DNA from 2 places in the Kineosporia succinea genome. Region 2 is predicted to be linked to the other one. Evidence: riboswitches for the same ligand, from Rfam matches in the RefSeq annotation. Region 2 holds a riboswitch; the other holds the start of a gene.

Region 1 (5,098 bases), 4.1 Mb from region 2:
GTTCCTGAGACGTGACCAGCTCCAGGCCCTTCTGGAACTTGTACCCGATGTAGTACCCGTGCACCGCCTCGTCACGGATGATGAGACGGATCAGGTCGGCCGTGTTCGTCAGCTTCGCCCGGCTCGACCAGTACATCGGCGCGTAGAAGCCGGAGTAGAACAGGAACGACTCGAGCATGGTCGAGGCGACCTTGCGCTTCAGCGGGTCGTCACCGTTGTAGTAGCTGAGCACGATCTCGGCCTTGCGCTGCAGGCTCGGGTTCTCCTCCGACCAGCGGAACGCCTCGTCGATCTCGCGGCTGGAGATCAGCGTGGAGAAGATCGACGAGTACGAGCGCGCGTGCACGGACTCCATGAACGCGATGTTCGTGTAGACGGCCTCTTCGTGCGGCGTCAGCGAGTCCGGGATCAGGCTGACCGCGCCGACCGTGCCCTGGATGGTGTCGAGCAGCGTCAGACCGGTGAAGACCCGCGTCGTCATCTGCTTCTCGACATCGGTGAGCGTGGCCCACGACTGGATGTCGTTGCTCAGCGGCACCTTCTCCGGCAGCCAGAAGTTGCCGGTGAGACGGTCCCAGACCTCGAGGTCCTTCTCGTCCTGCAGTTTGTTCCAGTTGATCGCCTGGACCCGATCGATCAGCTTGACCACAACGTCCTCAATTCTGTTAAAGCGACTGACAACTCAGAGCATGCAGGAGACGCAGCCCTCGACCTCGGTGCCCTCGAGGGCGAGCTGCCGGAGCCGGATGTAGTACAGCGTCTTGATGCCCTTGCGCCACGCGTAGATCTGGGCCTTGTTGATGTCGCGGGTGGTGGCGGTGTCCTTGAAGAACAGCGTCAGCGACAGACCCTGGTCGACGTGCTGCGTCGCCTCGGCGTAGGTGTCGACGATCTTCTCGAAGCCGATCTCGTACGCGTCCTGGTAGTACTCCAGGTTGTCGTTCGTCATGAACGGCGCCGGGTAGTACACGCGGCCGAGCTTGCCCTCCTTGCGGATCTCGATCTTGGAGACGATCGGGTGGATCGAGGAGGTCGAGTTGTTGATGTACGAGATCGAGCCGGTCGGCGGAACCGCCTGCAGGTTCTGGTTGTACAGGCCGTGCTCGCGCACCGACTCGGCGAGTTCCGCCCAGTCCGCCTGCGTCGGGATGGTGACCGACGCGTCCGCGAACATCTGCCTGACGCGAGCGGTCTTCGGCTCCCAGGTCTTCGTCACGTACTTCTCGAAGTACGAGCCGTCGGCGTACTTCGACTTCTCGAAACCGGCGAAGCGCGAGTTCCGCTCCTTGGCGAGCAGATTCGAGGCACGGTAGGCGTGGTACGCCACCGTGTAGAAGTAGATGTTCGTGAAGTCCAGGCCCTCTTCGGAGCCGTAGAAGACCCGCTCACGCGCCAGGTACCCGTGCAGGTTCATCTGGCCCAGGCCGATGGCGTGACCGCCGGCGTTGGCCCGCTTGATCGAGGGGACCGACTCGATGGACGTCTGGTCGGACACCGCGGTCAGCGCGCGGATCGCGGTCTCGATGGTGCGGCCGAAGTCGGGCGAGTCCATCGTCAGCGCGATGTTGAGAGAGCCCAGGTTGCAGGAGATGTCGCGGCCGATGTGGTCGTACGACAGGTCCGTGTTGAACGTGGACGGCGTGGAGACCTGGAGGATCTCGGAGCACAGGTTGGAGTGCGTGATCCGGCCCTCGATCGGGTTCTCCCGGTTCGCCGTGTCCTCGAAAAGGATGTACGGGTAGCCGGATTCGAACTGCAGCTCGGCGAGGGTCTGGAAGAAGTCCCGGGCGTTGATCTTCTTCTTCTTGATCTGGCCGTTGTCGACCATGTCCCGGTAGTTCTCGCTGATGCTCACGTCGGCGAAGGGCTTTCCATAGACGCGCTCCACGTCGTACGGCGAGAACAGGTACATGTCCTCGTTCTTCTTCGCCAGCTCGAACGTGATGTCCGGGATGACGACGCCCAGCGAGAGCGTCTTGATCCGGATCTTCTCGTCCGCGTTCTCCCGCTTGGTGTCGAGGAACTGCATGATGTCGGGGTGGTGCGCGTGCAGGTACACTGCGCCCGCGCCCTGACGCGCGCCGAGCTGGTTGGCGTACGAGAACGAGTCCTCGAGCAGCTTCATCACCGGAATGACGCCGGACGACTGGTTCTCGATGTGCTTGATCGGGGCGCCGTGCTCACGGATGTTGCTCAGGAGCAGGGCCACACCACCGCCGCGCTTGGACAGCTGCAGGGCGGAGTTGATGCCGCGGGCGATCGACTCCATGTTGTCTTCGATACGCAGAAGGAAGCAGGAGACCGGCTCACCGCGCTGGGCCTTGCCCAGGTTGAGGAAGGTCGGGGTAGCCGGCTGGAAACGGCCGGAGACGATCTCGTCCACCAGCTGCAGGGCGAACTCCTCGTTGCCCTCGGCCAGGGCCAGCGCCACCATCGCGACCCGGTCTTCGAAGCGCTCCAGGTAACGCTTGCCGTCGAACGTCTTCAGCGTGTACGAGGTGTAGTACTTGAACGCGCCGAGGAAGGTCGGGAACCGGAACTTCTTCGAATAGGCGTGCTGGTAAAGACGCTTGATGAACGCGCGGTCGTACTTCTCGAGCGTCTCAGGCTCGTAGTACTTGTTCTCGACCAGGTAGTCGAGCTTCTCGTCGAGGTCGTGGAAGAACACCGTGTTCTGGTTCACGTGCTGCAGGAAGTACTGCCGCGCCGCTTCCCGGTCTTTCTCGAACTGGATCTCGCCGCTGGGACCGTAGAGGTTCAGCATGGCATTCAGCGAGTGGTAGTCGAGGCTGACCGGATTGGTCTCGATGACCTGGAGGTCGTCCTTCACACCGGCTGTCGTTGCCAAAATCGTTCCAATCCCTCGCGGACGCGTTCCACGTCCTCGGTCGTTCCCATGAGCTCGAAGGCGAACAGGTAAGGCACCTGACACTTCGCCGCGATGATGTCACCGGCGATGCAGTACGCAGTGCCGAAATTCGTGTTCCCCGCCGCGATCACGCCGCGAATGAGTGAGCGGTTGACCTCGTCGTTGAGGAACCGGATCACCTGCCGGGGAACCGCGCCACCGTCGTTGCCACCGCCGTAGGTCGGCACCACGAGCACGTAGGGCTCCTGGGCGTGCAGGAAGGGGTCTGTGGGCCGGAGCGGGATGCGCTCGGCGGGCAGGTCCAGCTTCTGCACGAAGCGGTGGGTGTTCTCGGAGGCGCTGGAAAAATAGACCAGCCTGGTCAATTCAGGCTACGGCGGCCGCGGCCTGAACCACCAGCGCGCGGATGCGGTCGGGGCGGTAGCCCGACCAGTGGTCCTCGCCGGCCACCACGACGGGGGCCTGGAGGTAACCCAGCGACAGCACGTGCTCGCGGGCCGCGTCGTCCTGCGTGATGTCGATGACCTCGTAGGCGAGGCCGGACTTCTCCAGGGCGCGCTTGGTCGCGTCACACTGCACGCAGGCCGGCTTGCTGTAAACGGTAATCGTCATAGGGCACATCCCGATCGTCATGAAAGTCAGGAGCGCGGGGGTGGTTCCCGGGGAAGACAGCGCTGTATGGCTTATCACCCGGCACCGTCCCTCGCGGCTCCACGGACGCGCGCCGCCCCAAGGGGCGACGCACATCACTGGCAGGTCTTCGGACTCGCGGGCGCGCGCCGAGGCGCATCTAGTGGCCGTCGCTTCCCGGGCGCCGAGGGCGCCCAGTGCTGTTGACGGCGGTCGTTCCCGCTCACCGCTGCGGGGCAGTCCCGGATTCACGCCGGGTTCCCTCTTACGACGCCCTACCTGGCCGGCAGGGCGAACCAGCAACAGGGAGCACCATATGCCGTGCGCCCCCCTTCTCGCGACACAACATGTTGTGGGCGTGTCGGATCCTCTGTCCGGACACTGGTAATTCTGGACCCGCTGTGATCAAGCATCACCAGGCGGCGACCGATGCATCAGCGACCCCACCTTGAGGGGCCGATCGGGTGGCATCGATGTCAGGAGCTTGGTGGTGGGCGCAGCGTGATCGACCGGCACCGCGTACGTAACCTGACGAGCGCAGCCGTGCTGATCCTGGCGGCGGCCTGTTCCTCCTCCAGCGGCTACGTGACGTCGGCGGACCCTGCGGACGCCCCAGCCTACGCGGCTCCCCCGCGCGTCCCGGACGTGACCAAGCCCACCGTCACACCGAGGAAGAAACTCCATAAGGGACGCGTACGCCTGGCTTTCGCGGGTGACGTCCATTTCCAGGGGGCGTCGGCGAGCGCATTGGGGGGCGACATCGGCAGCGCCGGAAAGATTCTGTCGAAGGCCGATCTGGCGGTGGTGAATCTGGAGACCGCGATCACCTCCGGGGGTACGGCCGAGCCCAAGCAGTACACGTTCCGGTCGCCTTCTTCGGGGCTGACGGCTTTGCGCCGGAATGGCGTGGACGTGGTCACGGTGGCGAACAATCACGGAATGGATTACGGGCGCACCGGTCTGGAAGACACACTGAAGGCCGGAAAGCGCTCGGGAATGCCGATGATCGGGGCCGGGCTGAACGCCGACCAGGCTTTCACGCCCTATCGCCGCACGATTCACGGGGTGCGTCTTTCGGTCTTCGGGGCGACGGACGTGCTCGACAGCTTCGCCACGTCGTCCTGGCCGGCGACCACCTCGCGACCCGGGCTGGCGTCGTCCAAGGACCCGGCCCGGCTCCTGAGAGCGGTGCGTGAGGCTTCCTTGACGGATGTCGTTGTGGTGGTGCTGCATTGGGGTGTGGAGCGGCAGTCCTGCCCGTCGGCGCGGCAGCGTGAGCTGGCTGCGTCACTGACGTCGGCGGGGGCGAGTGTGGTGGTGGGCAGCCACGCGCACGTGCTCGAGCCGGCGGTGCGGTCGGGGCGGACAGCGGTTCATTACGGGCTGGGCAATTTCGTCTTCTACGCCCGGGGTGGGGCCGGTGCGGAGACGGGGGTCTACAACGTCGTGGTGGATCGGGGCGGTGTGGTGAGTACGTCGTGGGTTCCGGCCCGTATCAATGGTGGACGCCCGGAACTGTTGCGTGGTTCGGTCGCCGAGGCGGCGGTTGCGGCGCAGAAGGCCCTGACCTCGCGCTGCGGCGTGATCTGATCCGGCCGT
Region 2 (5,098 bases):
GAGGTCCCGGTGGCCGAGACCCCCTTGGTCCAGGCCTCGGCCGGCTCACGGCCCGGTGGCCAGCCGGCACCCGCTGCGGACGGGCGGGTGACCGGCGCTGCTCCTGCGGCTCCGTCGGTGGTGAAGGCTGAACCGTCCCCGAGCTCGCAGTCCGATGCGCCCGAGGGCAACCCGGCTGCGGTTGAGGGCAGCGGCAGCGTGCTGGTGGGGTACGGCACCAGTGGCGGATCCGGGACGGGTTCGGCCCGTCGGCGCCGGCCTCCTCGTAAGGGAGCCGCGATCGGAGCACCGGTTTCGGGTACCCGGGCGGCGGAACCGGGAGACGAGGTGTTCTCCCCCGGCGCTACGGGGCCCACCGGGCAGCTGGGCGCCCCGAACGGCAGCTCACCCCATTCGTCGGAAGTCGCCGTTTTCACGCCGGATTCGACGGTCGTGCGCGTCATTTCGCCACTGGTCCGGAGGATGGCCCGCGAGGCCCGTCTCGATCTGCGGCGTGTGACCGGTTCCGGTCCCGACGGCCTGATCATGCGGGCCGACATTCAGCAGGCGATCGAGGCTCGGCCGTCGGCCGAGTCGTCGGCCCAGTCGGCCTCGGCCGCTGTGGATGAGCAATCCGCCGGGTACGAGCGCATCGTGCTGACGGGCGTGCGCCGGTTCACGGCCGAGAAGCTGGTCCGTTCCCGCCGAGAGATCCCCGAGGCCACCATCTGGGTCGACGCCGACGCCACCCAGCTGCTCGAGGCCCGGGCCGCGATCAACGCGAGTCTCGGGCGGGCCGGTTCCGGCGGGACGGCAGCCGCCACCCCCGCGACGGGCAGCGGCACCGCCGGCGCCACCCCGGGCAGCGCCGTCAGCCTGGTCGCCCTCCTGGCCCGGTTCACCATCGCCGCCCTGAGACGGCATCCGGAGCTCAACGCCACCGTGGAGGACGGCGAGATCCATCAGCACCACGCCGTCCACCTGGGGTTCGCCGCGCAGACCGACCGGGGTCTGGTGGTGCCGGTCGTCCACCACGCCGACCGCCTCAGCACCCGCCGGCTCTCCGCCGCCATCGGTGAGCTGACCGACCGGGCCCGCCGGGGCGTCCTCCAGCCGGCCGACCTGACCGGAGGCACGGTGACGGTCAACAACTACGGCGTGTTCGGCACCGACGGCGCCGCCGCGATCATCAATCACCCCGAGGCCGCGATCCTCGGGCTCGGGCGGATCATCGAGCGGCCCTGGGTCGTCGACGGGCAGCTGGCCGTCCGCAAGGTCACGCAGCTCACCCTGAGTTTCGACCACCGGGTCTGTGACGGCGCCACCGCCGGCGGCTTCCTGCGCTTCGTCGCCGACTGTGTCGAGAGGCCGGTGACCGCCTTGAGCGACCTCTGAGGTACCGTGACCAGGCCGTGGTGCTCGGGAATTCCGGTGTGATACCGGAGCGGCCCTCGCCACTGTGATCGGGAAGTCGCCGGTTCGCGTAGTCCGAATCGGGCGCCACTGGGCCCCTCCGTCCCCACGACGGCAAGAGCCTGGGAAGGTGCGCCGGCGACGCTTGACCCGAGAGCCAGGAGACCGGCCACGGCACAGTTTCGCAACCACGAGGTGCTGGAGGCGGTCCGTTCCATGGGCCATGCGCAAAATCTGACGAGGTCCGCGTTCACCGCGGTCTCAGCCCTGTCCCTCCTCGCTCTGGCGGCCTGCGGCGGCGGATCGGCCAAGGCCGGTACCGATGCCGGAGCCGGAGCCGGAGCCGAGAAGCCCACCCTGCGGTATGCCTACGCGTTCACGCCGGTCGCGGCGCTGTCCCCGTACAGCGACGACGCGGTGACCAGCTACGGCGTGGGCGCCACGGAGACCCTGACCAAGCTCGACCCGTCCGGCACCCCCGAGGCCTCCCTGGCCACGAGCTGGGAGCAGACCGACGACACCACCTGGGAACTCACGCTCCGCGACGGCGTGACCTTCCAGGACGGCACGGCGATGGACGCGAAGGCCGTCGCCGCGTCCCTCACCCACGCCGCCCAGGCCGAGCCGGCGCCCCGAGCGCTGTCCGGCACCGAGCTGACCGTCACGGCCGACGGCGACGACAAGATCACCGTCGTCACCAAGACGCCCGACCCGGTGCTCGTGCAGCGGCTGACCTCCCCTGAGCTGGTCATCCTGTCCGGCGGCGCGTACGACGACCCGGCCTCGCCGACGCCGGTCGGCACAGGCACCGGTCCGTACACGATCACCGAGCTCAACGGCACCACCTCGGCCGACCTCACGGCCAACCCCGCCTACTGGGGCGGCACCCCGGCCCTGAAGGACATCGAGCTCAGCTTCGTCGCCGACGGCGACCAGCGCGCGTCCGCACTGCGGGCCGGGCAGACCGACCTGGCCCAGGCCGTGCCCGCCGACCAGCTCCCCCGGGTCGGAGCCGATCACGTGCTCGCCGTACCGCTGCCCCGCACCGTCTCGATCCACCTGACGCAGACGTCGAAGGTGTTCCAGGACGCGTCCCAGCGCGAGGCCGCCCGCGAGGCGGTCGCCGGTCTCGACATCGCGGGCTCCATCTACGCCGGTGCCGCCGACCCGGCGAAGGGCCTGTTCTCGTCGGTCTCCACCTGGGCCGCCGACCGTCCCGCACCCGAGTACCCGAAACCCTCGACGCCGGCCAAGACCCGGATCACCCTGGCCACGTTCTCCGACCGGCCCGAACTCGCCGAGATCGCCACCGTCGTCGCCGACGAGTGGCGCAAGGCCGGGTTCGACGTGAAAACGGTCGTGCAGGAGTACAACCAGATGGAGGGCGACTACCTCAAGGGCACCTACGACGCGGTCATCATGAGCCGCTCCTACGGCCAGGACACCGCCGACCCGATCAGCTACCTGCAGGCCGACTTCGGCTGCGACGGCGGCTACAACATCAGCCGGTACTGCGACACCACGCTCGACACCGACCTGGCCGAGGCCGCCACACAGACCGATGTGAGCACCCGCAACCAGGCCGCGGTCGCCGCCGAGCACACCGTGCTCTCCGACGTCGCCGTCATCCCGCTGATCCACGACCGCACCCAGTTCGGTCTGGCCGACGGCGTCACCGGTCTGGCCGGCGATCCGTGGGAGCGCGCGGTGATCACCGCCGAGACCACGATCAGCAACTGATACGGCTCCCCGTGTTCATGCCCAGTTCCTCGCGTCGCCAGGGGCGAACTGGGCCTGGACACGGGCGGAAACCGCGCAGGAGCAACGCGATCGAGCGGTTCGGCCCCGGCCGTCTGCGTTCGCTCCCCGGCACCCTCGCCACGTCCCTGTTCCTGCTGGTCGTCGTCGCGGCGCTGCCCTGGCTGCGCGGTGAGGACCCGGCCCAGACCGTGCTGCGCGTCCGCTTCACCGCCCGCGGCCACGACCCGGCCGCGGTCGAAGCCCTCCGTCGCGAACTGGACCTGCCCTCCTCGCCCGTCCATGGCGTCCTCACCTGGCTCCTCAACGCCCTGCGCGGCGACCTCGGCACCAGCTGGGTCAGCCGTCAGCCGGTCGTCGAGCTGGTCGGCCCCGCCCTGCGCACCTCCCTCACCCTGGCCGGCACCGCGCTGCTCGTCGCGCTCGCCGTGGCCGCCCTCCTGCTCTCCCCCACCGTCCGGCAGGGCGCGCGTTCCGGTGCACGTCCCCGTAACCGTTGGCCGACATGGCTTTCCGGTCCGGTGCCGGCCGCACTCGCGGCGCTGCCGGAAGTCGTGGTCGCGGTCGCCGGGGTGCTCCTGTTCGCCGTGACCTGGCGTCTGCTGCCGGTCTTCGGCTGGAACGGCCCGATGAGCGCAGTCCTGCCAGGACTGGCACTGGGTCTGCCCGCGGGTGGTCTGCTGGCACGGATGCTCTCGGCGACCGCCGAGCACACGCTCGACGAACCCTGGGTGCGCACCTGGCGGGCCTCCGGTCTCGACCGGCGTCCGCTGCGCCGGGCAGTCATGCGCCGCATCGTCGCGGTCGGTGCGCCGCAGTCGGTGGTGGTCGGGATGTCGATCGTCGGGTCGTCGGTCGCGGTCGAGAAGGTCTTCTCGATTCCGGGCGCGGGCACGCTCGCTCTCGACTCGGTGCTCGCCGAGGATCTGCCCGTGGTGCAGGCGGTGCTGGCGGGTTTCATCGCGGTCGGACTGGTCGCGGCGGCGCTGGCCGCCGTGGTGCACCGCACCCTCGCGCTGCCCGACGCCGAGCGCGCCGCCGGCGAGCCCACCCATCTCGGTTCGGATGTCCATGAAGGACGACCGGTCGCCCCGGTCGCTCTCCTCGCCCTGGTCGCGGTGGGACTCGCGGTCGGGCTGACCCGCAACGGCACCGCGACCGATCTCTCCGCCCGCCTGGCCTCCCCCGGCCCGGCCCATCCTCTGGGGGCGGACGCGGTGGGGCACGACCAGTGGGGTCGCCTGGCCGAGGGCACCCTGCTGACGGTGTCCCTCGCGGCCGGCATCACGCTCGCCGCGCTGGTCGTCGGGGCGCTGCTCGGCACGGCCGCCGGTCTGGCCGGGCCCGGGCGGGCGCCGGGGGCGCTCGACGTCCTGGCCACCGTCCCGTCGAACCTCGTCGGCCTGCTCGTGGCGGCCGCGCTGGGGCCGGGCCTGCGCGGTGCGTGCCTGGCGGTGCTGCTCGTGGCCTGGATCCCGCTCGCCGTGCATGCGCGCACCCTGGCCTGCGAGGCCCGGAACACCGGATACGTCCGGGCGGCGGTTCTGTGCGGTGCCGGCCCGGCCCGGATCCTGCGGGTCCATGTGCTCCCCGCCGTGCTCGGCCCGTTGCTGCGTCACGCGCTGGTCCGGCTCCCGGCCGCGGCTCTGGGCATCGCCGGGCTGAGTTTCCTCGGGCTGGGCGCCGATCCGGACCGCCCCGAGCTCGGTGCCATGCTCGCCTCCGGGGTCGGCTACCTGGAGTCCGCCCCCTGGCTGGTGCTGGGCCCGGCCGGGGTGCTCATCGTGCTGGCGGTCCTGACCAGTGGGAACACGCGGGCTCGCGGTCACTGACGGGCCGGGCTCCGCCTCCGTCACCGACGCTCCGTCACCCCGCGGGCCAGGCCCTCGCCAGGCCGGTGGCCGCCACGAACACGTACGCCGAACGACGCCCGGGAACTGAGCTCTAG

What was found. Region 2 has a riboswitch for cobalamin ahead of J2S57_RS24790 (ABC transporter substrate-binding protein). Riboswitches for the same ligand answer to the same signal wherever they lie in the genome.
Region 1: it holds a riboswitch for cobalamin, as region 2 does, so the genes downstream of both, nrdH (glutaredoxin-like protein NrdH) here and J2S57_RS24790 (ABC transporter substrate-binding protein) in region 2, are expected to answer to the same signal.

Annotation. Positions count from the first base shown of each region.
Region 1 is NZ_JAUSQZ010000001.1:1,592,163-1,597,260, forward strand. Features, by position in the region: gene nrdF (class 1b ribonucleoside-diphosphate reductase subunit beta) at 1-649, opposite strand, end outside; gene nrdE (class 1b ribonucleoside-diphosphate reductase subunit alpha) at 683-2,764, opposite strand; gene nrdI (class Ib ribonucleoside-diphosphate reductase assembly flavoprotein NrdI) at 2,827-3,234, opposite strand; gene nrdH (glutaredoxin-like protein NrdH) at 3,236-3,481, opposite strand; cobalamin riboswitch at 3,604-3,815, opposite strand; gene J2S57_RS07100 (CapA family protein) at 3,929-5,089, shown strand.
Region 2 is NZ_JAUSQZ010000001.1:5,711,045-5,716,142, reverse strand. Features, by position in the region: gene J2S57_RS24795 (dihydrolipoamide acetyltransferase family protein) at 1-1,374, shown strand, start outside; cobalamin riboswitch at 1,376-1,580, shown strand; gene J2S57_RS24790 (ABC transporter substrate-binding protein) at 1,609-3,132, shown strand; gene J2S57_RS24785 (ABC transporter permease subunit) at 3,150-4,982, shown strand; gene J2S57_RS24780 (J domain-containing protein) at 5,095-5,098, opposite strand, start outside.